4 regions of the Paenibacillus sp. PvR098 genome follow, and region 2 is predicted to be linked to each of the others. Evidence: riboswitches for the same ligand, from Rfam matches in the RefSeq annotation. Region 2 holds a riboswitch; each other region holds the start of a gene.
The links. Region 2 has a riboswitch for cyclic di-GMP ahead of JOE45_RS07270 (response regulator). Riboswitches for the same ligand answer to the same signal wherever they lie in the genome.

Region 1: it holds a riboswitch for cyclic di-GMP, as region 2 does, so the genes downstream of both, JOE45_RS17655 (S-layer homology domain-containing protein) here and JOE45_RS07270 (response regulator) in region 2, are expected to answer to the same signal.
Region 3: it holds a riboswitch for cyclic di-GMP, as region 2 does, so the genes downstream of both, folE (GTP cyclohydrolase I FolE) here and JOE45_RS07270 (response regulator) in region 2, are expected to answer to the same signal.
Region 4: it holds a riboswitch for cyclic di-GMP, as region 2 does, so the genes downstream of both, JOE45_RS00110 (FapA family protein) here and JOE45_RS07270 (response regulator) in region 2, are expected to answer to the same signal.

What each region holds. Positions count from the first base shown of each region.
Region 1 is NZ_JAFIBU010000001.1:3,553,172-3,557,461, forward strand. Features, by position in the region: gene JOE45_RS17640 (DUF485 domain-containing protein) at 1-308, shown strand, start outside; gene JOE45_RS17645 (solute symporter family protein) at 312-1,856, shown strand; gene JOE45_RS17650 (S-layer homology domain-containing protein) at 2,121-2,513, shown strand; cyclic di-GMP riboswitch class I at 2,643-2,726, shown strand; gene JOE45_RS17655 (S-layer homology domain-containing protein) at 2,819-4,290, shown strand, end outside.
Region 2 is NZ_JAFIBU010000001.1:1,449,532-1,453,821, reverse strand. Features, by position in the region: gene JOE45_RS07285 (cation:proton antiporter) at 1-108, opposite strand, end outside; partial or broken gene JOE45_RS07280 (L-arabinose isomerase) at 261-450, shown strand; gene JOE45_RS07275 (cation:proton antiporter) at 639-1,814, shown strand; cyclic di-GMP riboswitch class I at 2,236-2,316, shown strand; gene JOE45_RS07270 (response regulator) at 2,508-2,867, shown strand; gene JOE45_RS07265 (metal-dependent hydrolase) at 3,022-3,714, shown strand; gene JOE45_RS07260 (GNAT family N-acetyltransferase) at 3,731-4,177, shown strand.
Region 3 is NZ_JAFIBU010000001.1:2,509,948-2,514,237, forward strand. Features, by position in the region: gene JOE45_RS12435 (SDR family oxidoreductase) at 1-111, opposite strand, end outside; gene JOE45_RS12440 (6-carboxytetrahydropterin synthase) at 114-929, opposite strand; gene folE (GTP cyclohydrolase I FolE) at 962-1,546, opposite strand; cyclic di-GMP riboswitch class I at 1,620-1,708, opposite strand; gene JOE45_RS12450 (WG repeat-containing protein) at 2,359-2,961, shown strand; gene JOE45_RS24205 (WG repeat-containing protein) at 2,962-3,099, shown strand; gene JOE45_RS24005 (S-layer homology domain-containing protein) at 3,165-3,935, shown strand.
Region 4 is NZ_JAFIBU010000001.1:20,022-24,311, reverse strand. Features, by position in the region: gene JOE45_RS00115 (HD-GYP domain-containing protein) at 1-268, opposite strand, end outside; gene JOE45_RS00110 (FapA family protein) at 265-2,169, opposite strand; cyclic di-GMP riboswitch class I at 2,272-2,362, opposite strand; gene JOE45_RS00105 (PAS domain S-box protein) at 2,545-3,447, opposite strand; partial or broken gene JOE45_RS23270 (DUF429 domain-containing protein) at 3,469-4,016, opposite strand.

The DNA of each region.
Region 1 (4,290 bases), 2.1 Mb from region 2:
TAACGTACAGCGATATTGCCCGTTCTGAGCTTTTTCGCAAGCTGATGAATAAGAAGAAACGGTTTATCATTCCGATGACGCTCTTCTTTCTTGCTTTTTATTTTACCCTTCCGGTTCTTACCTCTTTCTCCAACGTGTTGAATACACCTGCCGTCGGCTCGATTACTTGGGCGTGGGTGTTTGCTTTTGCCCAGTTCATTATGACGTGGGTTTTGTGCTCCCTCTATTCCAAGCAATCTGTAACCTTCGACGCGATTTGTGAAGAAATTAAAAAGCAAGTGCATTCTGTGGAAAGAAGGGCGGGATAATCCATGAATACAGCCTTCTTGCTGTTTCTCGTTATCGTTCTCGGCACGCTCGTGATTACTTATTACGCCTCCAAAAAAACAAAAACAACAAGCGAGTTTTATACGGCCGGCGGAGGCTTGACCGGCTGGCAGAACGGGCTTGCCATAGCGGGTGACTACATGTCCGCCGCCTCCTTCCTGGGTATTGCGGGAATGGTTGCGCTGTTCGGCTTTGACGGATTTTTCTACAGCATCGGGTTCCTGGTTGCTTATCTGGTTGTGCTGTATCTCGTAGCCGAGCCGCTTCGAAATTTAGGGAAGTATACGATGGCCGATATGATTGCCGCCCGTTTCGATCATAAGAAGATTCGTGGCGTAGCTGCGATCAATTCCATCGTCATTTCCATCTTCTACATGATCGCACAGCTGGTCGGTGCCGGCGGCCTTATCGCTCTTCTGATCCCAAGCCTCGATTACACAACCTCAGTGCTCATCGTGGGTGTCCTCATGACCGTGTATGTTGTTTTCGGCGGTATGACGGCAACGAGCTGGGTGCAAATTATCAAATGCGTATTGCTTGTCGCCGGTACGTTTATTATTTCGCTCATTGTTTTCGCCAAATTCAATTTCAGCATCGGGCATATGTTCGACGAGATGCGAAATGCTACCGCGCTGAAAGAAGCTTTTTTGAATCCCGGCAACAAATTCGGGAATGGACTCGATACGATTTCTCTAAACCTTGCCCTCGTGTTGGGGACGGCCGGACTGCCGCATATATTGATCCGTTTCTTCACGGTTAAAGACGCGCCTACGGCACGCAAATCGGTAGTCGTCGCCACTTGGGTTATAGGCCTGTTCTACGTGATGACCGTGTTCCTCGGCTTCGGCGCAGCGGCTTTCGTAGGTAAGGATGCCATTGTGAGCGCAAATGCCGCAGGCAATATGGCTGCTCCTCTCCTGGCTAGAGCCCTTGGCGGAGAATTTTTGTTCGCCTTTGTATCGGCCGTAGCTTTTGCAACGATTCTGGCTGTTGTCGCTGGTCTTGTGCTTTCTGCCGCTTCCGCCTTCGCCCACGATTTCTACAATCATATTGTTCGCAATGGAAAGGCGAACGAGAAGGAGCAAATCAAAGCGGCGAAACTAGCTTCCGTCGGCGTAGCGATCATATCGATCATTCTTGCACTGTTTGCGCAGAAGCTGAATGTCGCGTTCCTTGTAGCCTTAGCTTTTGCTGTGGCAGCCAGTGCCAATCTGCCGGTTCTTTTGTTCACGGTATACTGGAAAAGGTTCAATACAGCGGGAGCGGTTACAGGCATGATTGTCGGCGTACTCAGCGCACTCATTCTGGTAGGCATCAGTCCTAACGTCTGGGATCCGGTAGAAGGTAAAGCGATTTTCGTCGGCACACCGCTCATTTCGCTTACGAATCCGGGGATCATCTCGATTCCGCTAGGTTTTTTGGCCGCTTTCCTCGGAACCTTCCTTTCCGCGAAGCGGGATGATGTGAAGTACGATGAGATATTGGTCAAAGCGAATACGGGAATACAGGATTTGGCTCAGGCCAAATAAGGGTTGAGTTTTAGCAAGTTCTGTTCAAATACAGCAGCTTTGAGCAGCCATTGCCGTTCGATTGAACGGTGATGGCTGCTTTTTCTTTTCTTATCTTCAGTAACCTATGAGAGAGCCCCGACTCCCTGTTCCAACCTTGACTATTTTTCAAAAGAAAAAATATAGGACAACGGACGGGTATCGAATTTTAACGGCGTATTTACTAATTATATGGATATATAAAGTTAGTCCTATATTCCTGTTTTTATGATGGGGGGCAATGATATGCTGTCAAAGATTAAGGAGTGGATAGGTAATAAGGATCATCGAGAGACAAGGGGAATCCGGAAATATGTCCTGCCGCAAATCGACAAGCATGTTCAATGGATTCAACATACAAGCGATTTGAATAAAGTAAGCAGCGAACTGCAGATGAGGGTTCAGCAAGGCCAGGATGATACGATGATGATTGCCGTACTTCAAATGGAATTGGTTGCAGATGGCGAGGTCTATAGTGATAACTCGGACATTTCTGAATGGGCAAAGGCTGTAGTTTCTACCGCTACTTCAGCAGGACTAATGAATGGTTATGAGGACGGTACACTAAAGCCAAAAGGGAATACAACCCGTGCCGAAACCGTAACCGTAATGCTTAGAGCATTGAAGTTTAAAATATAGTGTAAAATCAGCCGGCCCCTCTAGGTCGGCTTTTTGCATAACCGCCTAATCGACATTTCAAAAAAATGTCGACACTTGTCAGATAACGGAAAACTGTTATAATGAGCTTGAAGCTATTTTTATAAAAAAACTTGATAAAGGCAAAATCATTGAAAGGTGATGACGCAAAGCTACAGGGGCTAAGGTTTTGAACTATGCCAGCCAGTTGCCGAGAAAGCTAGTAAAACACACAAGCTTATCTTTGCGCAGCGCAGATAAGCTTTTTTTGTGTTTTATAAGAGGTGTTTAGTCCAAGGAGGCGTATGATGAGAAAGCTTCGTTATGTAATGCAGGTATTCATGATTTCATTATTGGTGTTGAGTTTGGCAGGACAAAGCTTTGCGGCTGAACCGGAAACAACGGATTCAAGTGCAAATCGTAGTGCATTAAACCTTGGTTTTAATGACTCGGCAGAAGCAGCCTGGGCAGCGGAATCTATTGGGAAGATGAAATCCAAGAATGTATTGTCCGGTTATGAAGACGGCACTTTTCGTCCTAATCAGCCTGTTAGTCGTATTGAAGCCGTAGTTACGGCTGTTCGGCTCATGGGACTGGAAGAGCAGGCCAAAGCAAAGCCGGGTGATAGCAAGCTCCACTTCAAAGATGCTTCGATCATCGATAGCAATTACAGCTGGGCCAAAGGATACGTTATCATCGCTTTGGAGCAAGGCCTTTTCGATACTTCAGAAGAAAGGCTTCAACCGAATACACCAGCAAGCCGGGTTTGGGTAGCGGGCCTACTAGTAAAAGCTCTGGGGCTACAAAAAGAGGCGCTTAGTCAAATGACGGCCGTTCCGGATTTTAAAGATGCTGGAGATATTCCGGCCGGAGCGGTTGGATATGTAAACATAGCTGTTCAACAAGGCATTGTTAGCGGTTATCCTGATGAGACGTTCAAGCCCAATAATAACGTTACACGCGCTGAGATGGCTGCACTGCTCGTAAGAACCAATGACAACTTACTTGAGCAATCCGGAGCGGTCACCATCAAAGGAACAATAACTGCGTTGAATTTTGACCGTAATGTGACGGACAGTGTCTATTCCAGTACGTATGGTTCCATCGCAGTTCAAAGCTTTAATCAAGATTCATTTACCTATAAAATTTCGCCGGACCTTGCAGTTCCGTACAATCAGCGGTTTATTCCGGCATCCCAGCTCCTTGTAGGCGATGTGGTGTCACTGACCGTTGAGAATGATGTCGTGCTGGAAGCAAGCTTCATCAATAAAGAGACGGTTGATGAGAAGACAGCCGGAATCAACGAATTTAAAACGGATATCGAATTAACGTCAGGCAGTGAGATTGAATTAAAGTATAAGAATAACGATGGAAAGATACGTGCCGAGGTTGAAAAGAAAACCAAAGGTGAAAAAGGCAAGGAAAAACTGAAGGGAGACGAAGCGGTTCAAGCCGTAGAAGATTTCCTTAAACAGGCTGCGTTTACACCTCAAATGACGAAGCAAGAGATCGTCAATCAAATCTTAACAGCGCTGGAAGCGGAGATTAGCGAGGTTAAAGAGCTGGAAATCGAAATCAAGTTCTCGAACGGCAGTAAAGTTGAAATTGAATGGGAAAATGAAGACGAGAAGTCTGAAGAAAAGTCTCGCAAAGACAACAGAGATAACAGAGATAACAGAGATAATAGAGACAATAGAGACAATAGAGACAAGGAGCAACGGCCAGAAAAAGAAGCCAATGCTCACGGGATCGAAAAGTTTGAGTTAGAGATCGAGCTGTC
Region 2 (4,290 bases):
GATACCTATAAGTAGTTTGCCAAGTACGGAGGGTTGTCCTAACCTGCTGCTGATGTCCCCGGCCATTTTAGATGCTAGCAATATGATAGCTAATTGAAATATAAGCATAGATGCTCCACCCTTCTGAACTTTCTTAGTGTACGCCGCTTTAAGGTAAGAAATACAAAAAGAACCGGGGTACCTTTGAAAGAGGTGGGTGAGCATTCCAGGCGAATGATCGCTGGATTCGACCAAGATTCGTCTATACCGTTCAAGCTGAGCTTCGTAAGCCGCAGCCGTCGCTGCGGGACTCGGCTGAGGCTTGGATTTTGGCGGGGGGTGCCCATCACACGGTCTTCTCTTACACCGTTACTGCGGGTGCATATATCCGACTGGGCGGAAATGACGGGAATGGGGTGCGTGGTCATCGATAAGCACACTTCCCCGCGAGCTTTCCGTAACGAACTGTGATTGAACGATGCCGCATGGCGTTTACGTTAAAACGAATAAAACTCTTGAATTATTAGTATATCCAATGCTATAATAATAGAGTCAACAAATGAATATTAGCAGTTCTTAGGAGGAGCCTGTCACAGACGCAATCAGTCTGTACAGGCTCCTTTTGTGCTGCAAATCAATTATGACGGGAGTGGTAGGCTTTGCTGTTTTTCTTTCAATTATTAATCATTTTGGTCTGCACGAAACTCGCAGGGGACCTCTGCGTAAGGCTTGGCCAGCCTGCTGTCCTAGGCAAGCTCATCGTGGGTATCCTCATTGGACCCGCGTTGCTGGGATGGATCCAAAATTCAGATTTGCTGCAAGCGTTCAGCCAAATCGGGGTTTTGTTATTGATGTTTATTGCCGGTTTGGAAACGGATGTCCAGGAGTTAAACCGGAACCGGAATTCATCGGTTACAGTGGCCGTCGGAGGGATAATCATGCCTCTGCTTGGAGGATACTACGGAGGGCAACTCATGGGGCTTGGGCAAGCCGAATCGTTGTTCCTGGGTTTACTGTTCTCGGCGACTTCCGTTAGTATTTCGGTGCAAACGCTTAAGGATTTGGGACAATTAAAAAGTAGAGAAAGCGTTACTATTCTTGGCGCAGCCATCGTTGACGATATTTTGGTCGTCATTCTGCTTGCATTCTTGATGAGCTTTTTTGTGGGCGGCGGGGACGTCAGCTTAGGGCTGCTGATAGGCAAAAAAGTACTGTTCTTTGCTCTCATCATTGTTCTCGGCTGGAAGGTCGTTCCATGGGTGATGAAACGGATCGCACCGCTGCGCGTGTCTGAAACGGTCATTACTGCTGCACTGATCGTCTGCTTCGGTTTTTCTTACCTTGCCGAGTCGCTGCAAATCGCTGGTATTATCGGTGCGTTCGCAGCAGGGATCGCGGTGGCCCAAACGAATTTTAAGACAGAAGTCGTGCACAAGCTGGAGCCAATCGCTTATGCAGTGTTCGTTCCCGTGTTTTTTGTCAGTATCGGTGTTTCCGTAACCTTTGACGGGATTATGGACCAGCTTCCGCTCATTGCCGGGCTTACTGTAATGGCCGTATTGACTAAGATCATCGGATGCGGCTTGGGAGCACGTGTGACCGGTTTTAATTGGAAATCGTCTTTAAGCATCGGAGCGGGCATGGTATCCCGCGGCGAGGTGGCCTTGATTATTGCGGCCATTGGACTCGAAATGAATCTTCTACCACAGGCGTTTTTCACATCGGTTATCATTGTCGTCATTCTGACTACCTTGATTACACCTCCGCTTCTCAAATTGTTGTTCGGTGAACAGAAGGAATTAGCGAGCAACAAGGGAGAAACAATGAGCATGTAGTCCCTCCTGAGGGTACTTGCCAGTGGGATGGCCTCGGCCATACAAGCTCCATCACCCAGAGAGGTACCAAACCGCCTTGACAGTTGGTTGACTTGTCCCTTTAACATGAACCTCGTCGATATGACGGTAATCTCTCAACACCTTCAGCGCCTCCGGCTTCTCAATTTCGAAGCTGGAAGCGCTCTTATTTTTCTTTTGACCCCTCAGGCCGACAATACGGTTTATTTGTGGTATGATGGAGAGAGTAATACCAAGATCTGAGTCGTGCGCGACCAAGTGTAAGGCTATTACTACAGGGCTCCGCTTCAGCCGGATGCGTTTGTTAACTATTTAAAGGAAGCCGTATAACGGTCTGTTGGTCTGCGTTTTCGCTCTTGTATTTTCGACATAGGATGCTATAATACATTTTACAATCGGTTTCATTCGAGCAAGGCAAACTTGACGGAAGTCAAGGAAGCAAGCTAAAGGGACTAATGTGTTAACTAAGTCGCCAGCAGCCGAAGGACCAGAGGATATCGTCTGATGCGGGCCTCCCATACGGCTATAGGGAGGTCTTTTTTAGTGAATCAGCATGTATATCGCAAGGTTCATACGAGTCTTACGAATCATCTTGACCAACGCACGTGCCCTTTATAGGTCATGGAAGCCGTTTATCCTTGCGAACATACAACATTCAAGTGGGGGTAATCCGGGGTGAAAAAAATAATAATCGTAGACGATTCCTTATTTATGCGAATGATTCTGAAAAATGCCTTGGATGAATTCGGGTATGAAATTGTGGCCGAGGCGAGTAATGGCGTAGAGGCCCTTACGCTTTATTCTGAACTTAAGCCGGATTTGGTTACATTGGATATTACCATGCCGGAGATGGACGGCCTTACCGCGCTGCAGGAAATCAAAAGGTTGGATCCGGAGGCGAAAGTCATCATGGTGTCTGCCATGGGGCAGCAGGCGCTTCTGATTCGAGCAGTATCGATGGGCGCTATCGATTTTATCGTCAAGCCCTTTAACAAAGATCGCGTCAGGGAGGCTTTAATGAAGGCTTTTGCCTGAACGCATTAGGCTTTGCAGCATCGTATCCACAAGAGGAGAAGAACGGGGAGCCGGTTTTCTTCTTTTTTGAGTTTGTGGCCGTTTCTTTGATACAATGAATGAAGCGCTTGCCTGAATGGGCAATCCATTCCAATACCAAGGAGGAGTAAAAATTATGGAAATCCACTATCATGGGCATTCCTGCGTGCAGCTTAGTCACGGAGGGCACTCTCTGATCATCGATCCGTTCATTTCAGGTAATCCTTTGGCCGCTACGAAACCGGAGGATCTACAGGTAGAGCACATTTTACTTACACACGCACACCAGGACCATATTCTGGATACTGTTCCGATCGCAAAGAAAAATGATGCCACTGTCATCGCTACCTTCGAGCTGGCAACGTACATGAGCTGGCAGGGGACGAAGACGTTTGCTATGAATATTGGCGGCCGCACCTCTCTTGGTTATGCAGACATCGAGATGATCCAAGCGTTTCACAGCTCCGGCATCGTGCTTGAGGAAGAAAAGAAGATCATTTATGGAGGCATGCCGGGCGGTTATATCATTCGCTGGAACGGGTTAACCATTCTTCACAGCGGGGATACCTCACTGTTCTCCGATATGAAGCTGATCGGAGAGCGTAACCAAATTGATCTGGCGTTTCTACCCATCGGCGATGTGTTTACGATGGGACCTCAGGATGCGGCACTAGCTGCAGAGTGGTTACGAGCCAAAACTGTTGTACCTCTGCACTTTAATACGTTCCCGCCAATCCAGCAGGATGCGCAAGCGTTCGCGGAAAGCCTTACAGCTAAGGGAATCACGGGCAGAGCGATGCAGCCGGGCGAAACCTGGATGCTAGAATAGACTTGGGGGTCGCAGTTTGAATCTCAACATCATACTCGTACATACGGAGGAGCAGCTTAAAGGCTGCTTTTCCGTTCGAATAAACGTGTTTGTGGAAGAGCAGCAGGTACCGCCAGATCTCGAAATGGATGAGTTCGACGATTCTTGGATGGCTTGCCGGCATTTTCTTGCAACCGAAGGCTCAAAGCCTGTTGGGGCTGCCCGCTGGCGGATGTATGACGGGCAGACGGCAAAGCTCCAGCGAATCGCCGTGCTCGCGTCTTATCGCGGACGTGGAATCGGCCGCGAGCTTATCCAAGCGATGGAGGCTGACATTCGGGCCCAAGGCGTTCCTGCGGTCATCCTGGATGCGCAGACGCAGGCTGAGTCATTCTACCGTAAGCTCGGGTACGAGACGATCTCGCCCGAGCCGTTTATTGATGCGGGCATATGGCACGTGCGCATGCGCAAGAAGCTCTTGTAGGTCGGCAGCCGACGGCACAACGTTGTTAGCGTGAAAATTAGTCTATCCAGCGGTCCGGCAAGGACAAGCCTCGGCTGTAAGGATGATTTTCAGCGTAGCGGCTTCTGAGGCTG
Region 3 (4,290 bases), 1.1 Mb from region 2:
AACAAGATTCGCCCCCAGTTGACTGAGTAAACCTGCCGTTTCTCTACCGATTCCACGGGAGGCCCCTGTAATGGCAATAGTTTTCCCTTTGAGTTGTTCAAAATCAATCATCTTTATTCTCCTGGTCCATAATATTCAAAATAATTTTTTTCGGTTTCCCAAAGTCCGATCTTATAAAGTTTAGGAAGATGCGGTTGCAGCATGTTATAAATGACCAGAGCAACGACTTCCGAAGTCGGATTCAACTCTTTAAATTCATCTGTATCCAGGTTTAAATGTTTATGGTCGAACTTAGCAAGTACGACCCTCTCCACAATTTCATCCAGTTCAGCCAAATTCATAATCATTCCCGTGACGGGATCGGGTGTCCCTGTGACTGTTACGTCAAGGTAGTAATTATGGCCGTGTCCGTGGGGATTATTGCACTTGCCGAACAACTCGAGATTTTCTTCTGCCGTTAAATGATCGCTGTGTAAACGGTGTGCCGCGCAAAAGTGATACTTTCGAGTAAGCCGGGTCAATGAGCCCGCCTCCTTTTCCGAATATAAAAAGTCGTTTTCATGCAATCTAATCCGATGCAGTTCACATCCGTCAAACTGAGACTCAAGGGAAAACCAAATATACTCTACAAGGCTCTCCGTAGTCGGTATGTGAATTTGAAAATATGGGTGTTCGCGATCCAAAAATTTACCGTCGAGTTCCCGTTCGACAAACGAATTCACGATACGCTTAATGTCCGTTGTATTAACCACGATGCCCGTGCTTTCGTTTAACAATCCTTTGGCCATAACTTCAAGTTTATAATCGTGTCCGTGTCCGCTTGGATTATTACAAAGCCCAAAAATTCGGCGATTTTCTTCATCACTCCATTGCGGAACGCGATAAACATGGGTTGCGGAAAAATCGACTCTTCTTGATAAATAAAGCATAATGGTGTCCCCCGCCTCTGTTATTGAACGATTCAAATGCGCGAAATGGAACGGTCAAATTCTTCACATAAAGCAACGCTTTCGGTGAATATCCCTTTTTTCACCGTTGTCACTGTAGCAGTGCCAGGTTTTTTAACCCCTCTTGCACACATACATAAATGGGTTCCCTCAATCGTCACGATGACACCTTTTGGTTTCAGCACGTTTATAATGGCAGCTGCGACTTGCTGGGTCATTCTCTCTTGTACTTGCGGCCGCTGGGAAACGAGCTCCACTAATCTGGCAAATTTGCTTAAACCTACAATTCTTCCGTCCGGTATGTAACCGATATGGGCTTTCCCATAAAAAGGAATCAGGTGGTGTTCACAGAACGTATAATAAGTAATGTCTTTTACGGTTATGATTCCTTCATAATCTTCCTCAAACGTTGTGGTTAATGCCGTTTCGGGATTGACCTCGACACCGGCAAACACCTCCCTGTACATTTTTGCTACTCGTTTTGGGGTATCCAAAAGGCCTTCCCTGTTTGGATTTTCACCAATTTCCTCAAGAATCGCCCGAATGTTTTCTTCAAGAATATCGTTGTTTTTTTTAAAGTTGTTTTTAACAAGAGCCACTGGTTTTTTCCTCCTTAAATTTAAAAATCTAGTCCGAATAAGGGACTGGATTCGTGTATAGAAATCCTCCTAATTCGGTAACCCGGCTGCCGTAGCGTGTTACACGCCGTTGACCCTTGGCTTTGCGTCCCCACCTTTCGAATGGGTTGGCCGTTATCGTTAAGAAATGAATAGAATGGTGCACATGCTGATTGGACTATTAAAATAAGAACCTTTGTAACCTTTGTACTATCCATACGACTGTTTCAACTTCATTCGAGACTGGACTTCGATACAACGACCTAGGTATATAACCCTATTACAAAGTATACAATGACATCATTCGACAGTAACCGAAAAATAAGCCTTTTTCACGCACATTTCACCGCGTGAGTCACGCTTGAAAAAGCGTGTTTTTCACGTGTGGTTACTACGCGACTTACGCAAAAAAATGCGTTTATCACGCACTTTTTAATGCGCGATAAACGCAACCATGTAAGCAGTTCAGTACTTCAAAAACAGGCTTCCGTGCCTCCTCCGCATCTCCAGTTGCTCTTTACCAATGCTGTATGCTGTACATCGAATGATCCAAAATAGAAAGCTGCTTACTCGTTTAGCATGGCTTTATTGCAGAATATAAGCAATTTGGCTAACCTCATCGCAAAATCTAGCGCAAAGTCGGAGTCCATTAAAGATGATTTGGCTATAACGCCTATTAGCAAAATAATACAACAGGTGAGATTTATTAAGAACATTAACTTCGAAGGAGAGAGAGTGATGAAACGGTTAACGTGTTTGGTTTAAGCATTGCTGCAATGATTAACATGTAATCTGTGGTCTTCGCCGATGAAAAAGAAAGCTTCTCGATTGAGCAGGAATATACGAGTCTTTACGGCTTTAACGATGTACAAAATACATTTAGCGAAGGCATGGCTTGGGTTCAATTGTCCCGTTACGGCAACATGGGAGTCATTGATAGACAGGGAAATTTGATTATCGACGATCTGTTTTTGGATACGAATAAATTATTCAGGGTGTATATATTCAGCGAGGGATTAGCTCGTTATCAAAATAAACAAGGCGAGTGGGTCTACCTGGATAAGTACGGGAAGGAAGTCATTAAAACATCTTATGATGAGGTACTTAATTTCAGAGAAGGCCTAGCGGCGGTAAGAAAAAATGGAAAATGGGGTTTTATCGATAGGAAAGGGAAGGAAGTCGTTCAACCCCATTATGATGAAATACGTGACGATGATGGATACGGTATTTCTGTTGAAACCGCCGGATTTTATGATGGTCTATCGGCAGTAAATAAAAATGGCAAGTGGGGATTTATCGATAAGAGCGGAAAAGAAGTCATTCCACTCAAATATGACTGGGTGAATAATTTCCATGAGGAATTAGCTGTTGTTTCGAAGAATGAAAAATGGGGTTAGATCAATAAAAATGGTGATGAAGTAACTAAGATTGTTTACGATGATGCCGTGAATTTTAGTGAAGGAGTAGCAAGTGTATTACGTTTCAATAATATAGGTAACGGATATAACTGGATGTTCATAAATAAGAATCAATAGCTTCCTATCGTGAGGATAGTCCGGATGATATTTATGTTATCCTGGATAAGAACGGTAACCAAGTGGTGAATTTAGGGAAAAAGTACGCTCAGGTGGAAGACTTCAGCGAAGGCTTGGCTCGGGCAGAGAAATTAGATGGCGGAGTAGTTTTTATTGACAAAAATGGCACCGAAGTAACTGGGCAATACGCAAGGGCGCATAGTTCCAGCCAGGGATTAATCGGAGCAAAAATTAACCACGGTGATAATTATGGTTTTATTAAAAATCCATTGGATGTTCCTTCAACATGGGCATTACCAGAAGTTAGTTCAGCGACATCATTAAATCTCGTACCCATAGAATTAGATTATGGTTACAAGACAAACATTAATCGTGCGGATTTCAGCAAACTTGCATTGCATTTGTTATCGGTTAAAACCGGTAAAACCGTTGACGAGATGCTTGCTAACGCCGGTAAAAAGATAAACTACGATACCTTTGAAGACACATTTGATCCCACTGTATTAGCCGCTAATGCTCTGGGTATTATCGGAGGGAGAGGCAACAATAAACTCGACCCTAACGGATTCATTACCCGTCAAGAAGCGGCAGTCATGTTATCAAGAGTTTCAGGAATGTTAGGAATAACCAAAGGTACCAACGTTGTCACTTTTACTGATGAGGAAAACATGGCGAACTGGTCGATAGAATCGATAGCCCTTATGAGTTCAATTGTTGATAATACTAATCATGCAGCAGTGATGGGCAGCGTTGGCAACAATAAGTTCGGTTCCACCGAACATTTCACAAAACAACAAGCATTCATCACAATGAAGAGATTATTTAATGCGAAGTAGTTTGGGTACAAGACATTAGCCCCGTCAAGTAGATAGTAAGAAAAACAGAATAAATCTATGCGGCGGCCATTTCCCGTTATTCAATCGGAGAAAGGTCGCCTCATTTTTTTCTGGAAGCGCTCATTGTTATTGAACAAGATGTATTCCGTGATATACCTTTCAACCTGGGCTTGGCTATTTGGCTTTTCAATTCAGGTTCGATTGCAACCATTTGCTGTTGCGCGGCGGCGACTGGATTCATCGGGGGAGAGGGTAGGGCTGCAAGTGCAGTTTATGCGCTTATTCTCCGGGAATCGCGTGAATACCGCAAAAAAATGTGTCGGGGACCGTTGTATAGCCTTGTATTTATTCCCCC
Region 4 (4,290 bases), 1.4 Mb from region 2:
CGGCAGTTCGGATATCCGCAAATAACTCCTTCATCTCATTAACGGCAAACCCTACAAGCTGCTCAGGCTCGAATTCCGGACTAACCACATCATTACTGCGAAGTTTCAGGCCGTGCTGATGAATCGATTGGATACTTTCCGTTGTAAGAATGGAGGATGCAGGAAGAATTAATATTCCATACCGACTATATATATTTTTTTTCAACCTCTTGCCCAGCAAATGCGACATGTCCAGCAACGGAGTAGAAACTTTATCATCCACCATCATGCCAATTTACCGTTCGTCTGTTGATTTTGAATACCAATGGCGGAATAGGCCCGATTCTTCACCCATTCCAAATCAATCGTCTGATCCTCTATGCTATCGAAAACTTCAATACAGTAATTTCCTATGCACACTCTTCCAGAGCTCATGCTTTTTAACATAATTTTGGTCTTGGACTTCAGCACCGACGGCGCCCCCGTTTGACCACCCACCATCATCGCTGAAATGACGCCATCCGCTTCCAAACGAGATCCCCTGCATACAGCATCTTTATCGTAGAAAATAATATTGGCTGCCGAATACAAATCGCTTTGCAGAACTCCTTCTTTACGAATAAGTATGTCGCCGTTTGATTTGAGGGTCGATAAATGGCACTGCGCTAGATCAATCCGCACTTTAGCCTCTTGCATACTTCCGACGTGTTGAACGGTCTCCTTGAGTGAGTTCAGAATACCGAAAATGGTTGCTTCCGTAATCAGCTGAGGCATCCGCGACAGCTGAAGGAATCGCTCCAGCATGTCTTTCAGATTCAACCAAGACGTTTTGTCACGGAATCGAATGTTGACGATGACCGACAACGTTTCTTTGGCCTGTTTGGGAATTTCTTTAAACTTATTCTCCACCAAAAGTAAAATAATTTGTCCGTAATGAGGCTTCTGCCCCTTCTTCTCCACCATCTCAGTGAGCATCTTGGCTGCTTCAATCAGCTGCTCGAACTGGGACATTAATAATTGGGAGCCGTTGTATAATCGGTTATGGAGAACCCCGAAATAGCCCGAATACAGATTGCTTTTGATAGCATTTCCTTGAATACGGATACTCCCGGTTGCCGTAACGGTAGCGTTATAGACGCTGCCCGAGATATAGACGTTACCAAGCGATTCTATGATCATATTCTCCATAACATTTCCATAGACAATAATGTCGCCGGAGAATACGATATGGCCCGTTTCAATGTTAACATCGCCGGGAACGATGAACGCCTTGGTAATATCAAAAAACTTCGTCTGGTTCCCGGTGATACGCGGTCTTCCTTCGCTCATAGCGATGACGAAGCCATCCTCCCGTATTTGCACCCCATCTTTGGCTACAATAACAATGTCCTGGGGCTCCTTAGGGCGAATAAAATTCCCATAGACATCGTATCCAACAGTCCCTTCCTCGGGCGGTGTTTTTCGGGCGATCACATCTCCCGGAGTTACCGACGGAATGTTTAAATGACTTCTGTAATCTATGACTCCGCCAATCTCCACATACTGATTTTCCACTTGCTCCGTGAAAAATAGCTGCAGCTCCGCATCCTTCCCTGGAACAGGAGGCTTGCCTCGCGCGATTAGAACCGGCTCATATGTCGGATGCAGCACTTCTTCGAATATGGCGCCAATATTTCGATTTTTCACAATCGACAAACGGTCCAGCTCATGAGTAATATCATTAAGTTCCAGTTTATTTAAAATAATCGATTGGTCTTCTTCCGCTCTGAGAACCAAATGGGACGCAGGCTCACACTCACTGAGCTTCCATACATACCTGACGGGCGAACGCACAAGCAAGTGCGCTTGCATCCCATCCTCGGACACTTGGATTTCGAACAAAGCAGATTCTTCTACGGACCAAATCAACTTATCCTTTGATGTTACGGTCACCACACCGGATACCGTTTCTCCGTTCATAGTCAGCTTGACCGGAGGTATGGCCTCTATAGTAAGGGGGGATGTCGCGTCATCTTGGACAAAAATCTCATTTCCACTTACCCGCAACCAACCCTGACCCGTATACTCCCTTTGCTTGCTGTCGTCTTCCCCTTTGGCAAAATCCGAGAATTCAGTTTCATTAGGCGCAGAATCTAACGCCATGGATTTTATCATTTTGACCAAATCCAGTTCCGAAATAGAGTCGGACATCCGGACTACCTCCTTCCATCGGATCAAACGTTTGACGGTAAGACAAAAATACACCTTTCTCCAGCCGGGGAAAGGTGCATCGAATCATACGTTCCTCCCATTATCGGCGGCATGGCAGCCATAGTATTAGAATACTAACCTTAGGCCCATTGCTTTGCGTCCTTGCCTTTCAGCAAGTTTGCCATTATCGTAATGAAAAAATATTAATAATAATTAAATTATAGTCAATTGGGATGGCAAACATCAACATGTACATATCCAGAAGGGCTATTCCATTCTTGTGGTATGTAATTCGCGTGTTAATTTTCGCTAAAATTCGACACAAAGGTTAAAACCTTGCATTATTCTTCATTGTTTTTACATTATATTACATATCTACTCCTTCCAGAGGTCATTCAAATGGACGTCAAGCGCTTCCGCAATACATTGTATAGAATATTTGTGAGGATTTGTGATTTTTCCGTTCCTTATTTTGGAAATCGTACCGATCGACAGCCCGGTAAGCTCCGAGAGCTTGGTCACCGTTATTTGACGTTCCGCCATCAGCATCCTCAGCGAAAGGGCCATTTTGGACTGCTCCTGTGCTTCGTCCTTCGTAAGTCTTCTTCCGACAAACGCAATTCGGGTTACTTCCTGTCTACCATTCAGCAAAGGCTGAAAACGAAACTCCACTTCGGCTTTTTGATTGTTGCTCACCCACTCCATGCTCATACTAAAACCAGAGCCTGTCAATACGGCTTGGCGGAGCATGTGCCTTACTTGGAGCAAACTCCGTGACCCGACAAAAGAAAGAAAAGACTGCGAGACAAGATCCCTTCTCTTCATCTCCAGCAGTGGAGAGTGGAACGAGCAATCGACAAAACGAAATTTCGGCGTAAGCGTTCCTCTCATATCAAATCCGGACCCTTGACACAGAATCCATTTTTTATCGCTAACATCACGAACAATCATAATATAATAATGGGACCCGTCCATAACTGTTTCCCGTAAGGAAAGCTCCACGTCCATTTGAATTCCGTGTTTTACGGTCCAACATGCCTCTGAAAACAAGGTATCCTCATACTCAAAAAACTCCAACCGCTTCAGTACCCATGCCCTGTATTCGTTCGATAAAAAAGATAAGAAGGTTTCCTTCCAAAGCTCCTGTTTTGTATAGCCGATGATCTGGTAAAAAGCCGGATTTGCCTCTTCAATGGTCAAATGATGTCCATCCCATTTTAAAAGACAAATGCCATCCGCAGCTTTCTCAACCATAATGCTTACCCATTTATTCGGCATTACTCCTCCAACCTTTCGTCTTTAAGAAAAACAGTAATAGGAGATGGTTCGCCCCCTTCCATTGCGGTCCCAATCTCCTTCCCTGGGAACCTCCTTCAGCTTGCCCGCACTTGCACTTAACCATGCCGTTACGGCAAGTACCAGCGCATCGGCGATGTCATCACGGGCAAGCGCTTTGCGCGGGTTTCTGTGCATTAGCTCGGTAACGACCTCATCCGCTTGCCCATATACACCTCGCAGATGCATCATTCGTTCTTCAAATCCCGCCTTACTCCTCTTCCCGCTCTGCATCGGAGCTCGTCCAGGCTGCGAATCTTCGGTACGAGCGCCCAAGACTGACGCGATAAGCCGCGACCGCTGACCCTGCGCTGCAGTGCATTCGCATCGACATAGTCTGACGCGGTCAAGACTTCGCGTACCGGCGCGGGGAATATACTGGACGCCCGTCCAAGCTTCAAGAGCTGCCGCGCCAGCACGTCACAACGTCGCGGCTCTGTTGCGGCCGCCAGACCGATCAGCATGTCAATCAATAACAATCCCGCCTCCCGGTACGCTTCCCACAGGCTCATCAGATCGCCGAACACGCCAGCAATCCAACTCCCGTTGGCCGCCAGCCCACCGACACCCAGCCCGCGGCGCAGCCGTCAATTCCTACGAAGGATTCACTTTTCATAAGTTCCGCTGTTCCCCTAGTACGACATCCGGTCTTCGCCTGCACGACTTATACCATTCAGTCACCGCATGTATATTACCGTCCCTGCCCAGTTGATTACAGGTAAGCTTTATTGCATGGATAAACACGTCTTTAACACCCTTTTGCAGTTTTTCTTTATTATACATCCT